One region of the Actinacidiphila glaucinigra genome, then DNA from elsewhere that is predicted to be linked to it. Evidence: riboswitches for the same ligand, from Rfam matches in the RefSeq annotation. Region 1 holds a riboswitch; each other region holds the start of a gene.
The links. Region 1 has a riboswitch for cyclic di-AMP ahead of OIE69_RS34475 (C40 family peptidase). Riboswitches for the same ligand answer to the same signal wherever they lie in the genome.
Positions count from the first base shown of each region.

Region 2: it holds a riboswitch for cyclic di-AMP, as region 1 does, so the genes downstream of both, OIE69_RS07185 (transglycosylase family protein) here and OIE69_RS34475 (C40 family peptidase) in region 1, are expected to answer to the same signal.
Region 3: it holds a riboswitch for cyclic di-AMP, as region 1 does, so the genes downstream of both, OIE69_RS22020 (M23 family metallopeptidase) here and OIE69_RS34475 (C40 family peptidase) in region 1, are expected to answer to the same signal.
Region 4: it holds a riboswitch for cyclic di-AMP, as region 1 does, so the genes downstream of both, OIE69_RS17300 (C40 family peptidase) here and OIE69_RS34475 (C40 family peptidase) in region 1, are expected to answer to the same signal.

Region 1 covers NZ_CP109144.1:7,648,069-7,653,031, reverse strand. Annotated here, with positions in the region: gene OIE69_RS34485 (ATP-dependent Clp protease proteolytic subunit) at 1-491, shown strand, start outside; gene OIE69_RS34480 (hypothetical protein) at 498-803, shown strand; cyclic di-AMP (ydaO/yuaA leader) riboswitch at 1,155-1,311, shown strand; gene OIE69_RS34475 (C40 family peptidase) at 1,315-1,788, shown strand; gene OIE69_RS34470 (ATP-binding protein) at 2,008-2,445, opposite strand; gene OIE69_RS34465 (helix-turn-helix domain-containing protein) at 2,734-3,585, shown strand; gene OIE69_RS34460 (DUF397 domain-containing protein) at 3,601-3,852, shown strand; gene OIE69_RS34455 (8-amino-7-oxononanoate synthase) at 3,855-4,963, opposite strand, start outside.
Region 2 covers NZ_CP109144.1:1,626,127-1,631,089, forward strand. Annotated here, with positions in the region: gene OIE69_RS07175 (putative bifunctional diguanylate cyclase/phosphodiesterase) at 1-584, opposite strand, end outside; gene OIE69_RS07180 (SAM-dependent methyltransferase) at 581-1,396, opposite strand; gene OIE69_RS07185 (transglycosylase family protein) at 1,605-2,750, opposite strand; cyclic di-AMP (ydaO/yuaA leader) riboswitch at 2,753-2,944, opposite strand; gene OIE69_RS07190 (aldo/keto reductase) at 3,577-4,584, shown strand; gene OIE69_RS07195 (GNAT family N-acetyltransferase) at 4,654-4,963, opposite strand, start outside.
Region 3 covers NZ_CP109144.1:4,912,580-4,917,542, forward strand. Annotated here, with positions in the region: gene OIE69_RS22010 (caspase, EACC1-associated type) at 1-1,096, shown strand, start outside; gene OIE69_RS22015 (extracellular solute-binding protein) at 1,093-2,502, shown strand; cyclic di-AMP (ydaO/yuaA leader) riboswitch at 2,720-2,859, shown strand; gene OIE69_RS22020 (M23 family metallopeptidase) at 2,871-4,130, shown strand; gene OIE69_RS22025 (hypothetical protein) at 4,248-4,529, opposite strand; gene OIE69_RS22030 (DUF6227 family protein) at 4,677-4,963, opposite strand, start outside.
Region 4 covers NZ_CP109144.1:3,932,552-3,937,514, reverse strand. Annotated here, with positions in the region: gene OIE69_RS17310 (C40 family peptidase) at 1-132, opposite strand, end outside; gene OIE69_RS17305 (hypothetical protein) at 473-826, shown strand; gene OIE69_RS17300 (C40 family peptidase) at 861-1,997, opposite strand; cyclic di-AMP (ydaO/yuaA leader) riboswitch at 2,006-2,163, opposite strand; gene pcrA (DNA helicase PcrA) at 2,482-4,920, shown strand.

The DNA.
Region 1 (4,963 bases):
TGGCGCAGCTGATCCACCTGGAGGCCGCCGCCCCGGAGCAGGACATCTCGCTCTACATCAACTCCCCCGGCGGGTCCTTCACCGCGATGACCGCGATCTACGACACCATGCAGTTCGTCAGCTGCGACGTGTCGACGGTGTGCGTCGGCCAGGCGGCCTCGGCGGCGGCCGTCCTGCTCGCCGCCGGAACGCCCGGCAAGCGGCTGGCGACCCCCGGCTCGCGGGTGCTGATCCACCAGCCCTCGTTCGCCGAGGTGATCCAGGGCACCACGGCCGACCTGGAGATCCAGGCCAGGGAACTGCTCCGCCGGCGCGACCAGTTGGAGGAGCTGCTGGTCAGGCACACCGGGCAGGACCCGGAGCGGATCCGGGCCGACATCGAACGGGACACCATTTTTGACGCCCCGTCGGCGCTCGCCTACGGCCTGGTGGACCGGCTGACGATGAGCCGCAAGGACGGCGCAGGCCGCGCACCGCGCGCCCTGCGGTGACCGGCGGTGGTGCCCGAACTGCCCCCGCTCCCGGCCCTGACCCGGGCCGAGGGCGAGCTCGTCGACGCCTATCTGGGGGTCGTGGACCTGCTGGGCCGGATCAACCCGTCCCGTTCCAGGGACACCTACGGGGCGCTGCGCGCCGCGCAGGCCCTGGTGGGACGGGCCGCGGAGCTGCGTGACGCGCTGACGCTGATGCACACGCGCGGGGAGAACGAGGTGCACACGGCGACGATGGAACGGGCGCTGCGGGTGCTCGACGGCGAACGGCGCGCGGGGCAGGTCGCCTTGCCGCCGTCAAGGCCTCGCTGACGGAGCGTCACGACACACTGGTCCGTTCGGGCGGCACGAACTCGAACCGAATGGACTCGCCCGATCGTTGTATCTGTCGTGGACGGCCGAGTGGCCCCGAGTTGCGCGATATGGCCGCACACATCCGGAATCTGACGCTCCGTCCCTGGTGTTCGACTCCTTTCGAGTCGTCAGTCCGGGCCATGTGTCGTGGAGTCCACCCGAATAGGTGAGTCGTGAACAGACTCACATTCGACCGGTTGCGCTGGGAATCGGACGCTTCGGTGGGTGATCATCCCTTCGACGACAAGCCCCCGCCATCCCGGCGGGGCGGTCCGCGCGGACGCCGAATCCTGCCGCCGCGCGGATGCCAGGTCGACGACGACGCATCGGCAGGAGCGGAGGACCCGAGCACGACGGGTCCGGCGCCGGTCGCCGGACCCTTGGGGTGAAGCCGCATCCGCGGCCGGGCATCTTCGCCTGCCCGAACCCGACAGGTCATCCTTCGCAGGCGGACGACGAAGGGTTGCGCATGAGTGCGCCGACAGCCATGTCCGGGGTCCTGTGCCGGCTGGGGGCGGTATCCGCCCTCACGGCGGCCGCCGTTGCCGGTCCCGCGGTACTGCCCGAACTCGCCCAGCAGGCCGAGGCGGCGACGGTCTCCGCCAAGGCACTGAAGATCGCGGCGTCCAAGAAGGGCGCGCTGTACCAGTACGGGGCCGCCGGTCCCGGCAGGTTCGACTGCTCCGGGCTCACCTTCTACTCCTTCAAGAAGGCGGGCAAGAAGCTCCCTCGCACCGCGGGGGCGCAGTACAACAGCGTCCGGCACATCCGGAAGTCCGCACGGACCCGTGGTGACCTGGTCTTCTTCCACTACGGGAGCAACGTCTACCACGTGGGGATGTACGCCGGGCACGGGAAGATCTGGCACTCCCCCAAGCCCGGCGGACGGGTGCGGCTGGAGAAGATCTGGAGCCGCAGTGTCTGGTACGGCCGGGTGAAGTGACCCCGGTCGCGTCGCCCGGGAGCCGGGGCTCCCGGGCGACGCGACCGGCGCTGTGGACACGGGGCCGACGGCACGTCACATCGCCCCGAGGGCGGAATGGCGTGGGCGCGGATCGCCAACGGCAGCGCGGCGAGCGTGCAGGCGTTCACGGCGGCGGGATTCGTGCCGATGGGCGCCGAGGCGCTGCCGCTCGGCCGGGAGGACCGAGGGCCGCCGGGGTCACTCGACGGCGGCGGTGGCGGTGGCCCAGGGCAGGCTGATCCACACCGTCTTGCCGCCCTCCGCGGTGGGAGTCACCAGGAGCGTACCGCCCGCCTCCGCCGTGAGGTGACGGATGATCACCATGCCCCGGCCGTTGTCCTGCTGCACGGCGGCGGGCAGCCGCTGGGGCCACCGTGGGTGACTGTCGGTGACCCCGATGCGCAGTTGCTCGTCCCGGTCCAGCTGGACGTCGAGGGTGAAGGTGGGCGACTGGCCGAAGGTGTGCAGCACCGCGTTGGTCGCGAGCTCGGAGACGATGAGCCGCACGGAGTCGGCGGGGTCCGAGTCCTCGGACATGCCCCACTCCACCAGCAGGTCGCTCACGTAGCGGCGTACCGCGGGGACCGAGGCAGGGTCGCTCGGCAGGGTGACGGATGCTTCCTGGTGGTCTGCCATGGCGACGCTGTCCCTTTCCCGCCGTGACCAGGACGCCGGCGCCCGCCGCGCCCGTGGCCGCGCGCGCGACGGCCGAAGGCGCCGTGCCCCGCCTTCCGCGCGGCACGTCCCCGTACGGCACTCACGCGCCAGAGTGTCACCCATCGTGCCCTTAATCCGGTGCCACCACAGCTATATGCATATATCTGTCGCCCAAAGCGGTGAACTCTGCTACGAGAGAACGTATTTGCGCGGCAGACTTCGCTCGGGGACCGGCGAGGGTGCCGGGAACCGGGAGGTGCACACACCATGCAGCAGGTGCCGGCGGTACGCCGCCGAAAGATCGGCTCGGAATTGCGCCGTCTGCGCGACACGGCGGGGCTCACGAGCGGTGAGGCCGCCCAGCGCCTGGGATGGCACCAGTCCAAGGTGAGCCGGATCGAGACCGGCCGCAGCGGAGTGCGACCCGAGGACGTCACGGCGCTGCTGGACGTGTACGGAGTGCGCGACCAGCGACTGCGGGAGATGCTCGCCGCCCTCGCGGGCGAGGGCGACCGGCGCGGCTGGTGGCATGAGTTCCGGGAGGAACTCCCCTCCGCCTACCGGGACTTCATCTCCCTGGAGACCGACGCCTGCCGTGCGCGGACACTGGAGACGACGGTGGTGCCGGGGCTGCTGCAGACCCCGGACTACGCCCGCGAGCTCACCCGTTCCGTCCTCCCGCAACTCGGTCCGCGGCAGATCGCGACCCTGGTGCAGGTGCGGATGGCCCGCCAGGCGGTGCTGCGCGCCGAACCGCCGCTGGAGCTGTGGGCGGTGCTGGACGAGGCGGTGCTGCGCCGCAGCGTCGGGGGTCCCGGAGTGATGGCGGCGCAATTGAGCCATCTTGTGGAGCTGGGTTCACTGCCTCATGTGCATCTGCAGGTGCTGCCTTTCTCGGCCGGTGGGCATATAGGCGTTACAGGCCCTTTCGTAATCTTCTCATTTCCGCGCATTGCTGATCTGGACGTGGTTGTTCTCGACCATTTGACGAGTAGTCTCTATCTGGATCAGCACGAGGACGTCAGGGCGTACGGTGCTGCCTTCAATCGGTTGCGCTCCCATGCCCTGTCGAGTGAGCAGTCGCTGTCCTTCATCTCAGGCATCCGCAAAGGCGCGTAAGGAGGCACACCCCCCATGTCCGACGCTCTGCCTCAGTACGTCACCTCCAGTGCGTCCCTCTTCGGTGTGAATTGGCGACGCAGCAGCTACAGCACGGCGGCGAACAACTGCGTCGAGACGGCCCTCATCGGGGACGGGCCGCTCTCGGGACAGCTCGCCGTACGCGACTCCAAGGATGTGCGCGGCCCCGCCCTGCTCTTCCCCCCGGCGGCCTGGGCGGAGTTCCTCGCCGCCGTGGCGACGGGGAGCCTGACCGAACACCCCTGATCTCAGGGGCGCGGCGGCGCCGTACGGACGATCGTCCCCACGGCGTCGCCGATCTCCCGGTCCGTCAGATCCGCCCGCGCGGTGAGCCGCAGCCGCGAGATCCCGTCGGGCACGGACGGTGGCCGGAAGCAGCCCACCGCGAGACCCGCCGCGCGGCACGCCGCGGCCCACTCGACCGCCGCCTCGGGCGACGGCGCCCGCACCGACACCACGCACGCGTCCGGTGCGGTGGCGTCCAGCCCCGCCCCCGTCAGCCGCTCGTACAGCTCGCGGGCGACCGCCCGGGCCCGTACGGCACGCTCCGGCTCCCGCCTCAGCAGGCGCAGCGCGCCGAGTGCCGCGCCCGTCGCCGCCGGGGCGAGGCCCGTGTCGAAGATGAACGTCCGCGCGGCGTTGACCAGGTGCTCGATGACCCGGGCCGGGCCGAGCACCACGCCGCCCTGGCTGCCCAGGGACTTGGAGAGGGTGGCGGTGCACACCAGTCCGGGCTGGCCCGCCAGACCCGCCTCCGCGGCCGCCCCCCGGCCCCCGGGGCCGAGCACCCCGAGTCCGTGGGCGTCGTCCACCAGCAGCGCGGCCCCGTGCTCAGCGCAGGCGGCGGCCAGCGCGCGGAGCGGGGCGGCGTCGCCGTCCACCGAGAAGACCGAGTCGGTGACGGCCACGGCGGGCCCGTCGTGGCCGCCGAGCGCCTTGCGCAGGGCGTCCGTGTCGGCGTGCGGCACGACCTCTGTGCCGGCACGGGAGAGCCGGCAGCCGTCGATGAGCGAGGCGTGGTTGCCGCTGTCGGAGACGATGAGCGTGCCCGGCTCGGTGGTGAGCGCGGTGACGGCGGCGAGGTTGGCCGCATAACCGGAGGCGAGGACCAGCGCCGCCTCGAAGCCGCAGAAGGCGGCGAGTTCGGCCTCCAGTTCGGCGTGCAGCTCGGTGCTGCCGGTGACCAGCCGCGAACCGGTCGATCCGGCGCCCCAGCGCAGGCAGGCGTCCGCGCCGGCCCGGGTCACCTCGGGGTGGTGGGCGAGCCCCAGGTAGTCGTTGGAGGCGAGGTCCAGCAGGGGTGAGCTCGCGGGCCGGGGCCGCAGGGTGCGCACCAGTCCGGCGGCGCGACGCCGTT
Region 2 (4,963 bases), 6.0 Mb from region 1:
CCGCCGAACATGGTGGTGAGGGCGGCGTTGACGTCCAGGATGCGGCCGTCCATGTCGGCGATGCCGATGCCTATGGAGGCGCCCTGGAAGACTGCGCGGAAGCGGACCTCGCTCTCGTACAAGGCCTGTTCGGTGGCGGCCCGGGCGGCGAGCGCCGCACGGGACAGTGCCTCCTGCTCGGTCCGCGTACGTTCCTGCAGGGCCCGGGTGTATCCGGCGGCCACCCAGTGCTGCAGGCGGTTGCATCGGGTACGGCTCTCCTCGGACGGGAGGGCGGGGCCCGGCGGGCAGTACAGCAGCAGGTAGGCGTCGACGACGTCCAGAATGCGCGCCAGCGCGGCGGGGTCGGTGCAGTGCGCGGCCACGAGCGCGGCGCCGACCTCCGCGGCCGGACGGGGGTCGAAGGGCTGTGCACGCAGGGTGGCGTTGAGACGCGCGGCGAGCGGGAGCAGGTACTCCTCGAACTCGCCGCGCGTCATGGAGGTGGCGGTGGCCGGGTAGATCGCCCGGCTCCAGATGATCGCGAAGCGCCGCAGGCTGTCGGCGGCCTCCGGCTCCGGGCCGGGGTCTCTGGTCACGGTCACGCCTTGCGGCCGACGCCCGCGAACCCGCTGAACACGACCGGGTCGAGCTCGTCGTCGTCCGAGCCGTCGGGGCGCCACAACGGCGCGGAGACCAGGCCGGGTTCGACGAGGTCGAAGCCGTCGAAGAAGCGCTCCACCGCGGCCCGGGACCGCATGATCAGCGGTGAACTCGCGCTGCGGTAGACGTTCTCGACCCGCTCCCCCTCCTCTGGTCTGCGCGGACCTCCCTCGACCGAGGCGTGGGTGACGACCAGCAGGCTGCCGGGGGCGATGGCCTCGCGCAACTCGGCCACCGCCTTGGCCGGTTCGTCCGCGTCCTCGAGGAAGTGCAGGACCGCGACGAGCAGCAGTGCGACCGGGCGCTCCAGGTCGATGAGCCCGCGCACCTCCGCGCTGTCCAGGATGTCGCGGGGGGAACGCAGGTCGGCGGCGACGATGGCGGTGTGCTCGACTCCCTCCAGCACGGCACGGCTGTGGGCGACGGCGACCGGGTCGTGGTCGACGTAGACGACGTGGGCGCCGGGACTGGCGGCCTGGGCGACCTCGTGGACATTGCCGAAGGTGGGAATGCCGGAGCCGATGTCCAGAAACTGGGTGACGCCCTGGTCGACGGAGTACCGCACGGCCCTGCGCATGAACGCCCGGTTGGCCTGCATGATCTTCGGCAGCCCCGGGAATGCCTCGATGGCCCGCCGTCCGGCCTCCCGGTCGACCTCGAAGTTGTGGGAGCCGCCCAGGTAGTAGTCGTAGATGCGGGACACGCTCGGCACGGAGAGATCGATGCCTTGCGGGGCCCAGGCGGGACGCTCCATCAACGGCTCCAGCTCGTCGTCGGCGATCGGGGCACTTGGTCGTGGACACGACCACGTGCGACAGAGGCTACTGATCGACCGTTCGAGAGGAAACTAGAAATGGAAATATTCGATCCGTTTTCGGTCACAGACCAAAGGCATGTGCCCTGTTCCCAACAAGCGGGGAACAGGGCACAGGCTACCGCCGGATGACGGTGGATCAGTTCGATCAGACGTTGACGCCGTGGGCGCGCAGGTAGGCCAGCGGGTCCATGTCGGAGCCGAAGTCGGGAGTGGTGCGGACCTCGAAGTGCAGGTGCGGACCGGTCACGTTGCCGGTGGCGCCCGACAGGCCCAGCTGCTGACCGGCCGAGACCGTCTGGCCGGCCGAGACCGACAGCGAGGACAGGTGGGCGTACTGCGAGTACCGGCCGTCGGCGTGCTTGACGACGACCTGGTTGCCGTACGAGCCGCCCCAGCCCGAAGAGACCACGGTGCCGGCGGCGATCGACTTCACCTTGGTGCCGGTCGAGGCGATGAAGTCGACACCGGTGTGGTAGCCCTTGGACCACATGGCACCGGCCTGGTGGTAGGCGGTGCCCAGGGTGACGCGGTCGAGCGGGGCGGTGTAGCCGGAGGTGCTGGCGGCCTTGACGGCGGCCGGGGCGGCCTTCGCGGCCTTCGCGGCCTTCGGCGCGGGCTTGGCGGCGGCCTTCTCCCCGAGGGACAGGACCTGGCCCGGGTAGATCAGGTTCGGGTTGCCGCCGATGACCGACTTGTTGTCGGCGTACAGCTTCTGCCAGCCGCCCTCGACCGACCTGGCGTCGGCGATCTTGGAGAGGGTGTCGCCGCCGGCGACCGCGTAGGAACCGCCGGCGCTCTTCGGCGCGGTGGCGGCCTTCGGCGCCTCGGCCTTCCTGGCGGGGGCGGCGGGCTTGGCGGCCGGCTTCGCGGCCGTGCCGGAGACGCTCTCCGGGGTGGCCGACGGGTTGGCCATCGCCTTGGTCAGACCGGCCTTGGGGCCGCACACGGGCCAGGCCTGCGGGCCCTGGGTCGCCAGGACCTTCTCCGCGGTCGCGATCTGCTGGGCCTTGGTCGCGAGGTCCGCGCGCGGGGCGTACTTCGTGCCGCCGAAGCCGGCCCAGGTGCTCTGGGTGAACTGGAGGCCGCCGTAGAAGCCGTTACCGGTGTTGATGGACCAGTTGTTGGTGCTCTCGCAGGCCGCGACCTTGTCCCAGACGCTCACGGGAGCGGCGTGGGCACCGGTGGCACCGACGATCGGGAGCGCCACGGCCGCACCGGTGGTGCCGGCCAGCGCGCTGATACGGGTGATGCGGGTGTTCCGCGGGCGACGGTGCTTTCCCTTACCGGGCATGCCGAATTCCTCTCCGACGCCTGCGAGGTAAGCTGTCGGGTTCGGGCTGGAGATGCCCGGCCGCAATAGGGCACGCCACATCAAGGCATGTCGCTGCGACTTCACCCCTAGCCGTCCCGAGACCAACGGGAACGGCAAACTACCTGGGTCCCCCGCTCCTGCCGTGCGGTCTTGTCATCCGGCGTCCGGGCAGCGGCAGGACTAGGCGTTCTACCCGGAAGAATCTCGCAGGCATTTGTCCTGCGAGATCTGGAAGCTAAACGACGGAATCGTTCCGGAGCAAGGAGCGGAATCACGCCCCCCGGCAGACCGCAAGTCGATCAATTACTTCTGTGACTTTACGTGATAAGTGTCCGCTCTGCGTAGGCGAAAAATTGCCCCTCGGTAATCACGTGATATCGCCCGGTAAAATTCAGCGGCAAAATTCGACGGTGCGTCGCCCGGGGTCTGCGCTGCGTGTTCGGCACGTGACACCCGTCACGCAACGATGTATTACGCATGCACTGTGGGCGCATATGTCCGGTTAGATGCCTCAATGCCGGATAAGGGAGGACGCATCCCGGTCCAACCCGCCCCCGACCGCGCCCTTCTGAGGGCCCGCCCGGAGGAACACCCCCTGAGCCAACCGCCGGGGGCGGCCGGCGATTCCCGGATGCGCCCATCCGGCCCGGCCCGCGGTGTGGCGTGCGCCACAACCGCCGCTCCGGCGGGGCGAGAAGGGCCGCGGACGGCGGGCCGCGCCCGGAAAACGGACGTGACAGCGCCGATTCGGCGACGGTAGCCTCCCAATCCCTCACATTTTCTTACATCGCCCAGGAGCCCTCGCGTGCCCTACCTCGCCGCCGACGACCGCTACGCCTCGATGGACTACCGCAGGACCGGGCGCAGCGGGGTCCTGCTGCCCGTCGTGTCCCTGGGCCTGTGGCACAACTTCGGCGACACTTCGCCGCTGGAGAACCAGCGCGCGGTGCTGCGCCGCGCCGTCGACCGCGGCGTGGTCCACATCGACCTGGCCAACAACTACGGCCCGCCCGCGGGCTCGGCCGAGGCCAACTTCGGCACGCTCCTCGCCCAGGACTTCCGCCCGTACCGCGACGAGCTCTTCATCGCGACCAAGGCCGGGTACGACATGTGGCCCGGTCCGTACGGCGAGTGGGGCAGCCGCAAGTACATGCTGTCGTCCCTCGACCAGTCCCTGGGCCGCATGGGCCTGGACTACGTGGACGTCTTCTACTCGCACCGCTTCGACCCGGACACGCCCCTGGAGGAGACCATGGGCGCCCTGGACTCCGCGGTCCGCCAGGGCAAGGCCCTCTACGCCGGCATCTCCAACTACCCCGCCGAGGCGCACCGCCGCGCGACGCAGATCCTGCGCGAGCTGGGCACCCCGCTGCTGATCCACCAGGCGGCCTACAGCATCCTCCAGCGCGACCCGGAGGACGGCGTCCTCGACGCCGTCGGCGACACCGGAACCGCCCTCATCGCGTACTCGCCGCTCGCCCAGGGCCAGCTCACCGACCGCTACCTGGACGGCGTGCCCGCCGACTCGCGGATGGCGCTGGGCCACTTCCTCAAGCGCGACGCCCTGACCGAGCGGAAGCTCACCTTCCTGCGCGCCCTCGACAAGCTCGCGGGCGAGCGCGGCCAGACCCTGGCCCAGCTGGCCCTGACCTGGGTGCTGCGCGACCCGCGGGTCGTCTCCGTGCTCATCGGCGCGAGCAGCGTCGCCCAGCTCGACCAGAACCTCGCCGCCCTCGACGCGGGCCCGCTCGGCGCCGACGAGCTCGCCGAGATCGACCGTCTCTCCGCCGAGGCGGGCGTCCGCATCCCGTAGCGGCCTCTCCGTACGCGAGGACGGGCCGGACCCCGTGGGTCCGGCCCGTCCTCGCGTACGCCGCCGGGCTCAGGTGAGACGGGCCTCCAGCGCGGCGCGGACACCGGGCCACTCCTCGGCGACGACCGAGTAGTACGCGCTGTCGCGGACGGTGCCGTCCACGGCACGGGTGTGGGCGCGGCGGATGCCCTCGAAGCGGCCGCCGATGCGCTCGATCGCCGACCGGGAACGCGCGTTGCGCGCGTCCGTCTTCAAGGTGACGCGGAACACACCCCACACGTCGAACGCGTGGGTGAGCAACAGCAGCTTCGCCTCGGTGTTGCAGGGGGTGCGCTGGGCGGAGGCGGCGAGCCAGGTGCTGCCGATCTCGGCGACGGTG
Region 3 (4,963 bases), 2.7 Mb from region 1:
CACCGCGCAGCAACTGGTCGACGCCGCCCACGCGCAGGACGTGGTCGTCCGCAGCGCGGAACCGCACTCCTCGGACGCCGCCCTGGACCAGCTGCTGCACCTGAGGCCCGGCACCCGGGTCACCACCGACGCCGTGCCCCCGGCGGACGACCGGGCCCTGGCCTGCTCCGCCCGCACATGGCTGGTCGAACGGCGCGGCACCCAGCAGGCCCTGCTCACCGCCGAGTCCACCCTGGCCGGCCTCGTCACCCCCGCCCTGGAGTCCCGTCCCCCCTGCCTGGGCAACCAGTCCGACCCGTACACCGCCTACTACCCCGCCGACGTCCCGCCCCTCGACCTCACCCTCGTACCGGTGGCCTGGGAGACCGGCCGCGCGGACCGCGCCGACCGGGCCGAGGCGGTGCGCCGGCTCGCCGGATGGCTCGGTTCCGGGCCGGGGCAGCGGGCGCTGGCCGCGCAGGGCTTCCGTACGGACGTCAGCGGGACGGACGCGGCCGGCGACACCCCGTTGGACAGCGCCGTCTTCGTCGCCGACCCCCCGGCGGGCGGTGAACCGGCCACCCGCGGGGACATCGAGGCCGCACTGCGGGACCACGGCGGGGCCGGCGGTGCCCGGCGCGACGTCCTCTTCGCCGTCGACGTCTCCAGCTCCTCCTACTCCGGCGCCAACGTCCCCGCCGTGCGCTCCGTCCTGGCCCGCGCCTCCGGCTACCGGTACGGCATCGCCGCGGTTCCCGGCCGCACCCTCCTGCCGATCGGGCCGAACGACGCGGCCGCGCGGGACGCGGCGATCCGCGCGCTGGCACCGGTCGAGCGGGACGCCCCCGTGGCCACCGCCCTGCGCCGGTGGTCCCGCGCCCTCGCCGATTCCCCCGGCGCCCTGATCGTCCTCATCACCGACGACGAGGACAGCGCCCGCGAGGAGCCGCCGGACGTGGACGTCCCCGTGCTCGTGGTCTCCCTGGAGAGCTACGGCTGCTCGCTGCGCTTCAACAAGGCGGTGACGGAGGGCGGCGGCGCCTGCCTCGCGGCCACGCAGGACCTGCCGAACCGGGTCGCGGAGACCATCACCCGCCTCACCTCGGGAGGGTCATGACAGCCACGGGCCCCGCAGGCGCGGGCGGCGCCCTCCGGCCCCCGCGCCCCGGCCGCCGCCGGCGCCGCGCCCTCGGCGTGCTGCTCGTGCTGCTCGCGCCGGCCATCGCGGCCTGCGGGGGCCCCACCACGGCCCCGGCCCCGGAACCCGACCGCTCCCGGCCGCTGATCGTCGCCAGCGACGCCGACCTCACCGCCGGCGGGCAACCCGGCGTCCGCCGCGCCCTGATCGACCAGTGGAACCGGCGCAACCCGGACCGGCCGGCCCGGCTCGTCGAGCTCCCCTCCGCCTCCGACGAGCAGCGCAGCGAGCTGATCGGCGCCTTCCAGTCCGGCACCGCCGCGTACGACGTGGTCAACCTCGACATCAGCTGGATCGCCGAGTTCGCCGACAGCGGGCTGCTGCGTCCGCTCGACCCCGCCCTCGTCGACGGGGACTTCCTGCGCCAGGCCGCGGACGCCGGCCGCTGGAAGGGCCGCACGTACGCGGTGCCCTTCAACACCGACGTCGGCCTGCTCTACTACCGCACCGACGACCTCGCCAAGGCCGGCCGCCGCCCTGCGGACCTGCGCGGCTACGCCAAGATCGGCGACCTGCTCGCCGACGTCCGCCCGCTCGGCCACGCCGCCTACACCACCCAACTGCGCGCGTACGAGGGCCTGACCGTCAACACCCTGGAGACCTTCTGGACCGCGGGCGTCGAACTCGTCGACGGCGACGGCCGCTACATCGGCACCGAGGACGGGCTGCGCGAGGGCCTGGACGAGCTCGGACGGCTGGGCGCCGCCAACAACCTCAACCCGGAGTCCCTGGAGGCCGACGAGTCGGTGACCCTCGCCCAGTTCACCGAGGGGCAGAGCGTGCTGATGCGCAACTGGCCCTACGCCTACAACCGGCTCGACGCCGCCCTCGCCCCCGGCGTCCGCTTCGGCGTGGCCCGGCTCCCCGGCGTCGCCGCCCTGGGCGGGCAGAGCCTGGGCGTGGCGGCCACCAGCGACCGCCCCGGCGACGCCGCGGACCTGATTCGCTTCCTGACCGGACGCGGCGCCCAACATGCCCTGCTCAGCGCCGGTTTCGCCCCCGCGCGACGCTCTGCATACGGGGCCGGGGATGTCAACTGTGACGATCCTCACGAACCCCGCGCCTGGTTCTACGACCGCCCCGCGGGCCGCGGCTCGGAGCCCTCGCCCTCGCCGTCCGCGGCGACCCCCGGTTACACGACCCTGCTGTGGTGCGCGCTGCAGGCCGCCAGGGCCCGTCCGGCGACCGCGCACTACGTCACGTTCACCCGGGTCCTGCAGCGTGAAGTGCACGGAATGCTCGCGGCGCACCGCTCGGCCGACGCGTCGGCCGAGCGCCTGGGCGGCCGTCTGGGGCGTGCGCTCGGCGGCCGGGGTCCGGGGTGACCGTCACTCCTCGTGAGCGCGGCACTCCCTTCCGCATAACGACTGATGCACACTCACATTTCCCGTAGGTCACGGCAGTCACGACCCAATGTCCGCTTATGCCCTGTCCATCCCCATAGATTCCCGTCATGAACTCGCTTGAGTGGCTTGGAATTGGCGGGCGCCTCTATTAACGTTCGATAACGCAGCGCGGTTATTCCGCCGCCGACAGGGCGGCGCCGTGCGCTTGCCGAATCCCGTCCGCGGGAACCGGGGAACCACTTCCTGGGGTGAATCGGGGGCCGTCCGCGGTCCTCGTAGGAGACCTTCCTGCTCCGAACCCGTCAGCTAACCCGGTAGGCGAGAAGGAAGGAAAGGAGCGCGCCCGCGTGGCGTCGAACGAGCCTGCCCTGATACCCGGACAGCAACAGGGGTCCGCAACCGCGTACTCCGAGTGGGACACCGCCGAGTGGAACATCGCCGCCGGCTGGAATCCCCCGGCAGCCGAGCAGGCACCGCCGACGAAGAACGCCATCGACGGCTGGGACACCGGCCAGTGGAACATGGCCGCCGGCTGGCTCGACGCGGCCGCCGCCGCGGAGACGGCCTCCCAGAACGCCGGCGTCGCGGAGCCCGAGGCTGCCGGTCCCGAGGCGTACGAGGCCGCTGCCGCGCACCCGCGGCGGGAGGACATCGAGGCCTTCGAGGCGTTCGGGGGCCCCCGGGACGTCGAGGGCGCGCCCGTCGAGGGCCCGCAGGCCGAGCCGTGGAACCCCACCGAGGAGTCCGCGGGCACCGTGCGCGGCCGGCACCGCGTCGCCAAGCAGCGTTCCCTGGGCCGCGGTTCGGCGGTCTTCGGGGTCGCGGCCGTGGCCGTGCTGGGCGTCGGAGGGGTCGCCACCGCCGAGGGCAAGAACCCGCTCCCCGTCTCCCTCCCCCATCTGCCCGACGCGTCGCAGCTGCCCGGCATCGGCGCGCTCGTCGACGACGACAGCGCCCCCGAGGCCAAGCCCGTCGCCGAGGCCCTGCGGTCCGACGCGGGTGAGGCGCTGCGCAACCGCATCCTCGACCAGGCCCAGCAGCAGCGGAACGCCGCCGACCGGGCCGCCAGGAACGCCGCGCAGCAGGAGGCCTCGGCCAAGGCCGCCAAGTCCGCCGCGCAGGAGCGGGTCCGCGCCGAGGCCGCCGCCAAGAAGAAGGCCGCGGCGGAGGCCGCGAAGAAGATCGAGGCCGAGCGCCTGGCCGAACTCGCCAAGAGCTTCGTCAAGCCGGTCTCCTCGTACTCGCTGACCGCCGGCTTCGGCGAGTCCAGCTCGCTGTGGGCCAACACCCACACCGGCCAGGACTTCGCCGCCCCGACCGGCACCCCGGTCAAGGCCATCCACGGCGGCACCATCACCGAGGCGGGCTGGGCCGGTTCGTACGGCTACCGCATCATCCTGACCCTCGACGACGGCACCGAGCTCTGGTACTGCCACCTCTCCTCGATGATCGTCACCTCCGGCAAGGTCAGCACCGGTGACACCATCGGCCGGGTCGGCGCCACGGGCAACGTCACCGGTCCGCACCTGCACCTCGAGGTGCGCCCCGGCGGCGGCGACCCGATCGGCCCGATGGGCTGGCTGCGCAGCAAGGGCCTCTCCGTCTGACGCGGCCGGCCGGGAGCGGCCGCGGCTCTTCGCGGCGGCCGTGAACGGCCTGTACGACCACACGAACTCCGGCGGTCCTGGTGACACCCCCCGTCATCCAGGGCCGCCGGTCCGTGTCTACGGGACGACGAAGTTGTAGAGCTCCGAGATTCTCGGCGGCCCGCTCGGCTCCGGGAAACCGGACTCCTTGGCGGCGGGCATCATGATCTCCATGAAGGCCTCGAGCGCCTGGGCGGACTGCCAGACGTTCACCAGGCGCAGCCCCTCGTTGGTGATCACGGCGGCATGAGAGAGCAGGCCGGCGGGCGGATGCTCGGGCCCGAACCCCGCGCGGTGGTTCGCCTCCTCGTACTGCAGGGCCGTCACACCGGGGAACTCGACCTCCGCCAGGACCGGCATGGGAACCTCCCGCCTCCCACCGACACGCCTACGCCCCAATTTCCTCCGGCTGCACCCCGGCCGCAATCCGGAACCCGGCCGCAATCCGGAACCCGGCCGCAATCCGGAACCCGGCCGGAGCCGGGCCCGAACGCGGCCGTCACGCGCTCAGAGCCCTTCCAGCCGTACGTCCGCGGAGTCGCAGGCCGACGTCTCGTCGGCGTACACCTCGCAGACCGGCCGCCCGTCGGGGGTCATCGTGTGCTCGACCTCCCAGAGGCTGATCTCCTCGCCGGTCTCCAGCAGGAAGGCGTGCTCGTACAGCGTCCAGCCGGCGACCCGGCCGGTGCCGATCCGGGTGTGCCGCCCGGTGACGTACGCGATGTCGTGGCCGACCGCCGAACCCAGCCGGCTGCGCAGCTCCTCGCCCGGCACGTCCGTGTTCTCGGCGCGCC
Region 4 (4,963 bases), 3.7 Mb from region 1:
CAGCCGGGGCTCCGCGTGCCCGGCCTCCCCGAACACCGTCACGGAGGCCGCGCCCGCCAGGGCGAGACCTGCGGCGGTGCGCGCGGTCGTGCCTGCCCGACCGCGATCCTTGGGCCTTCTGTGCGACGCCACGCGACGCCACTCCTTCCGGGCTGTCCGTACGCCCCCCGGCGGTCCGGCGGCGGGCGGACGGGGAGCCGTCCACCGCCGGACCTTTCGGCGGGGGCGGCCGTGCCGGGGACGGGGTCCGCGCGGCAGTGGGGATCGGCCACCTGGGGCAGGACGCTAAACCTGGACGCCGCGAGGGGGCTCCGCACTGTGCGGGACTGGTCAGATTCGGCCGTGGACTGCCCACGGATGACCGCTGTTCGACGGGTGACCTGGTCACTTCCGGTCCGGCCGTGACCGATGTGACGGAAGAGTGCGACCTCGGTGCCGGACGCTGGTATGAGCCTGGCTAGGGTCCTGAGCCATGGACGTACTCATCAACCTGATCGTCGGCCTGCACATCATCGGCATCGCCGCGCTGCTGGGCGGCTTCCTCACCCAGATGAAGGCCATGGGCCGCGGCGAGGCCCGTTTCGTGCCGGGCATGCTGCACGGCGCGCTGACCATGCTGGTCACCGGCGCGCTGCTGGTCGGCCTCAACCAGGCGGACGACCAGCCGGTGAACAACATCAAGATCGGCGTGAAGCTCGCGGTCCTGGTGGTGATCCTCGGCCTGGTCTACGTCAAGCGGGACGAGGAGAAGGTGCCGGCGGCGGCCTTCGGCACCGTGGGTGCGCTGACCACCGCCAACATCTTCATCGCGGTGCTGTGGACCTGAGCCCGGCCGCGGACGGCCGGGCGGGGGCTCAGGCTCAGGCCATCCGGGCGTAGCCGTAGATCGGCATCTCCGTGATCGGCGCGATCTTCACCACGCTCCCGGTGTGGGGGGCGTGGATCATCTGGCCGCCGCCGATGTAGAGGCCGACGTGGGTGATGTCCGAGTAGAAGAAGACCAGGTCGCCGGGTTGCAGCTGGTCCGCGCTCACGCGGCTGCCGAAGTCGACCTGGTCGTAGGTGACACGGGGGATCGAGACGCCCGCCGCGCCCCAGGCGGCCTGGGTCAGGCCCGAGCAGTCGTAGGAGTTCGGGCCGGTGGCGCCGTACACGTACGGCTTGCCCAGCTGGGCCCGCGCGAACTCGATCGCCTTGGCCGCCTTGGCGGCGTAGGTCCCCGACGCCGGAGCCGTCGAGCCCGAGGAGCCGGCGGACGAGCCCGACTCCTTCGCCGCCGCCTCCTGCGCGGCCTTCTCCTTGGCGGCGATCTCCGCTGCCTTCTCGGCGGCCTCCTCCTGGCGCTTCTTCTCCAGTGCCGCCAGCCGCGCCTTCTCCTGGGCGGTGAGGCTGTTCAGCAACTTCTGCGCCGCGGCGAGCTTCTGCTTGACCGCGGTCTTCTCCGCGCTCAGCCGCTGCTGCGCCTCGGTCAGCTTCTGCAGGCTCTCCACGGCCTCGGAGCGCTTGGCCGTCGTCTCGGCCTGCTCGGAGCGGAAGGTCTCCAGCGCGTGCTCCTGGCGGTCGGACAGGCGGTCCATCAGGTGCGCCTGGTCCAGGAACTGCTGCGGGTCGGAGGTGAGCAGGAAGGTCGTCGTCCCGTCCAGGCCGCCGCCGCGGTACTGCGCCGCGGCGTACTCGCCGATCGTGCGGCGGGCGGCGTTGAGCGTCTCGGTCTTGCGGGCCACCTGGTCGAGCAGCGCGTCGGCGCGCGTGCGCTGCTGCCCGGTCTGCTCCTTGGCGCCGTTGTAGCGCTCGGTGGCGGCCTCCGCCTGGTGGAAGAGCTTGTCGACCTGGGCCTTGACCTCGGTGATGGAGGGCTTGTCGGGTGAGGCGGGCGCCGCGCTCGCGCTCTCGCCGAAGAGGGTGACGGTCGCCAGTGCGGCGGTCGTGAGTCCCACCGCGGCGCGGGGGCCGGGGACGGTCAGCGCGCGCGGGCGCGGCTTGCGGTGCGTCGCCAAGTCAGGCGGCTCCTTCCGTGGACCGCCTACCGGGTTAGCTGTCGGGTTCGGGCTTCGGAAGGCCGCCCTACGGTCCGTGCGGGCGCGTCGCGCTCGTACCGACCGATTCACCCCAAGGTCGTGGGTCCCCGGCTCCGGCGGTCGCCGGACTCAGCGGAGGCGGCCCGTGACGGCACGGTCGCCGCCGCGTGGAGCGGACCGCCTGATCCGGCACGGTAGTCAACTGCGGGGGTCCGTGGGAACCCTGGTGTTCGAATTGTCCGCAATCATTTCGTGACCTTCACCATTCGGGGCCGTGACGGGCCCTGTTCCGCCCGGTCGTGACGGGACGGGGCCGGACGGGGCCGGACCGGGAAAGGGGGGACCGCGGGCGCGCGCGGCGGCCGGCCCGGGACGGCACCCGGGGCGCCCGGTGCGTCCGGGGCGTACGGGCTCGGGCAAGCGGCGCAACGTTGTCCGTCCCACGGCCTAGACTCGGGAGGCGATGAGCAGCCTCTTTGACGACAGCTTCCTGGCCGGCCTCGAACCGAGGGAGGAGGAGCCCCCGCCGCCTCCCGAGGACGGGCCCGAGACGGTTCCCGACGACCTCTTCGAGGGGCGCTTCGACGCGCCCGTGGACCGGGACGCGTACTACCGCGACGGCGCCCCCCGCCCGGCCGTGGACCCGGCCGCGCTGCTCGAAGGCCTGAACGACGAGCAGCGCGCCGCCGTCGAGCACTCCGGCTCCCCGCTGCTCATCGTCGCCGGCGCCGGCTCCGGCAAGACCCGGGTGCTCACCCACCGCATCGCGTACCTGCTGGGCGCCCGCAAGGTGCACCCCGGCCAGATCCTGGCGATCACCTTCACCAACAAGGCCGCCGGGGAGATGAAGGAGCGCGTCGAGCAGCTGGTCGGCCCGCGCGCCAATGTGATGTGGGTCTCCACCTTCCACAGCGCGTGCGTCCGCATCCTGCGCCGGGAGTCCAAGAGGCTCGGCTTCACCTCCAGCTTCTCGATCTACGACGCGGCCGACTCCAAGCGCCTGATGGCGCTGGTCTGCCGTGACCTGGACCTGGACCCCAAGCAGTTCCCGCCGAAGTCCTTCAGCGCCAAGGTCTCCAACCTCAAGAACGAGCTCATCGACGAGGAGACCTTCGCCGACCAGGCCGAGAACCCCTTCGAGAAGAAGCTCGCCGAGGCCTACGCGATGTACCAGTCGCGGCTGCGCGAGGCCAACGCGCTCGACTTCGACGACATCATCATGACCACGGTCAACCTGCTCCAGGTCTTCCCGGACGTCGCCGAGCACTACCGGCGCCGCTTCCGGCACGTCCTGGTCGACGAGTACCAGGACACCAACCACGCCCAGTACACCCTGGTGCGCGAGCTGGTCGGCACGGCGACCGGGGACGCGGCCGAGGGTGAGGAGCCCGCCGAGCTGTGCGTGGTCGGTGACGCCGACCAGAGCATCTACGCCTTCCGCGGCGCCACGATCCGCAACATCCTCCAGTTCGAGGAGGACTACCCGCAGGCCCGCACCATCCTGCTGGAGCAGAACTACCGCTCCACCCAGAACATCCTGACCGCCGCCAACGCCGTCATCGAACGCAACGCATCGCGCCGGCCGAAGAACCTGTGGACCGAGGCCGGACAGGGCCCGGTCATCACCGGCTACGTCGCCGACCAGGAGCACGACGAGGCGCAGTTCATCGCCGACGAGATCGACCGGCTCACCGACGCCGGGGACGCCCGTCCCGGTGACGTGGCGGTCTTCTACCGGACCAACGCGCAGTCCCGTGTCTTCGAAGAGGTCTTCATCCGCGTCGGCCTGCCCTACAAGGTCGTCGGCGGGGTCCGCTTCTACGAGCGCAAGGAGGTCCGGGACGTCCTGGCCTACCTGCGCGTGCTCGCCAACCCCGAGGACACCGTCCCGCTGCGCCGCATCCTGAACGTGCCCAAGCGCGGTATCGGGGAGCGCGCCGAGGCGATGGTCGACGCCCTGTCCGCGCGCGAGCGGATCTCCTTCGCCGCCGCGCTGCGCCGGGTCGACGAGGCCTTCGGCATGGCCGCCCGCTCGGTCAACGCCGTCAAGCGCTTCAACGAGCTGCTGGAGGAGCTGCGCACCGTCGTCGACTCCGGCGCCGGACCCGCCACCGTCCTGGAGGCCGTGCTGGAGCGCACGGGCTACCTGGCCGAGCTCCAGGCCTCCACCGACCCGCAGGACGAGACCCGCATCGAGAACCTCCAGGAACTCGCGGCGGTCGCTCTGGAGTTCGAGCAGGAGCGCACCGAGGAGGAGCCCGGCACGCTCGCCGAGTTCCTGGAGCGGGTCGCGCTGGTCGCCGATTCCGACCAGATCCCGGACGACGACGAGGGCGGTGGCGTCATAACGCTGATGACCCTGCACACCGCCAAGGGCCTGGAGTTCCCGGTGGTCTTCCTGACCGGCATGGAGGACGGGGTCTTCCCGCACATGCGCGCGCTCGGCCAGACCAAGGAGCTGGAGGAGGAGCGGCGGCTCGCCTACGTCGGCATCACGCGGGCGCGGCAGCGGTTGTACGTGACGCGGTCCACCATGCGCAGCGCCTGGGGCCAGCCCTCGTACAACCCGGCCTCGCGCTTCCTGGAGGAGATCCCGGAGCCGCTCATCGAGTGGAAGCGCACGGGCGCCTCCGCGGCGCCCTCCGCCTCGGTGTCGGCGGCGGCCTCGATGCTGTCGCGTTCCTCCTCGAAGAGCGGCCCCTCCGGTTTCGCGACGCGGCGCACCCAGGACCGTCCGGTCATCTCGCTGGCGGTGGGGGACCGGGTCACGCACGACACGTTCGGGCTGGGCACGGTCGTCGGGGTCGACGGCAGCGGGGACAAGGCCAAGGCCGTCATCGACTTCGGCGACGAGCGGCCGAAGGTGCTGCTGCTGCGGTACGCGCCGGTGGAGAAGCTCTAGCCGGGTCCGGGTCCGGGTCTTGGCCTTGGTCGGTCCGGGGCCC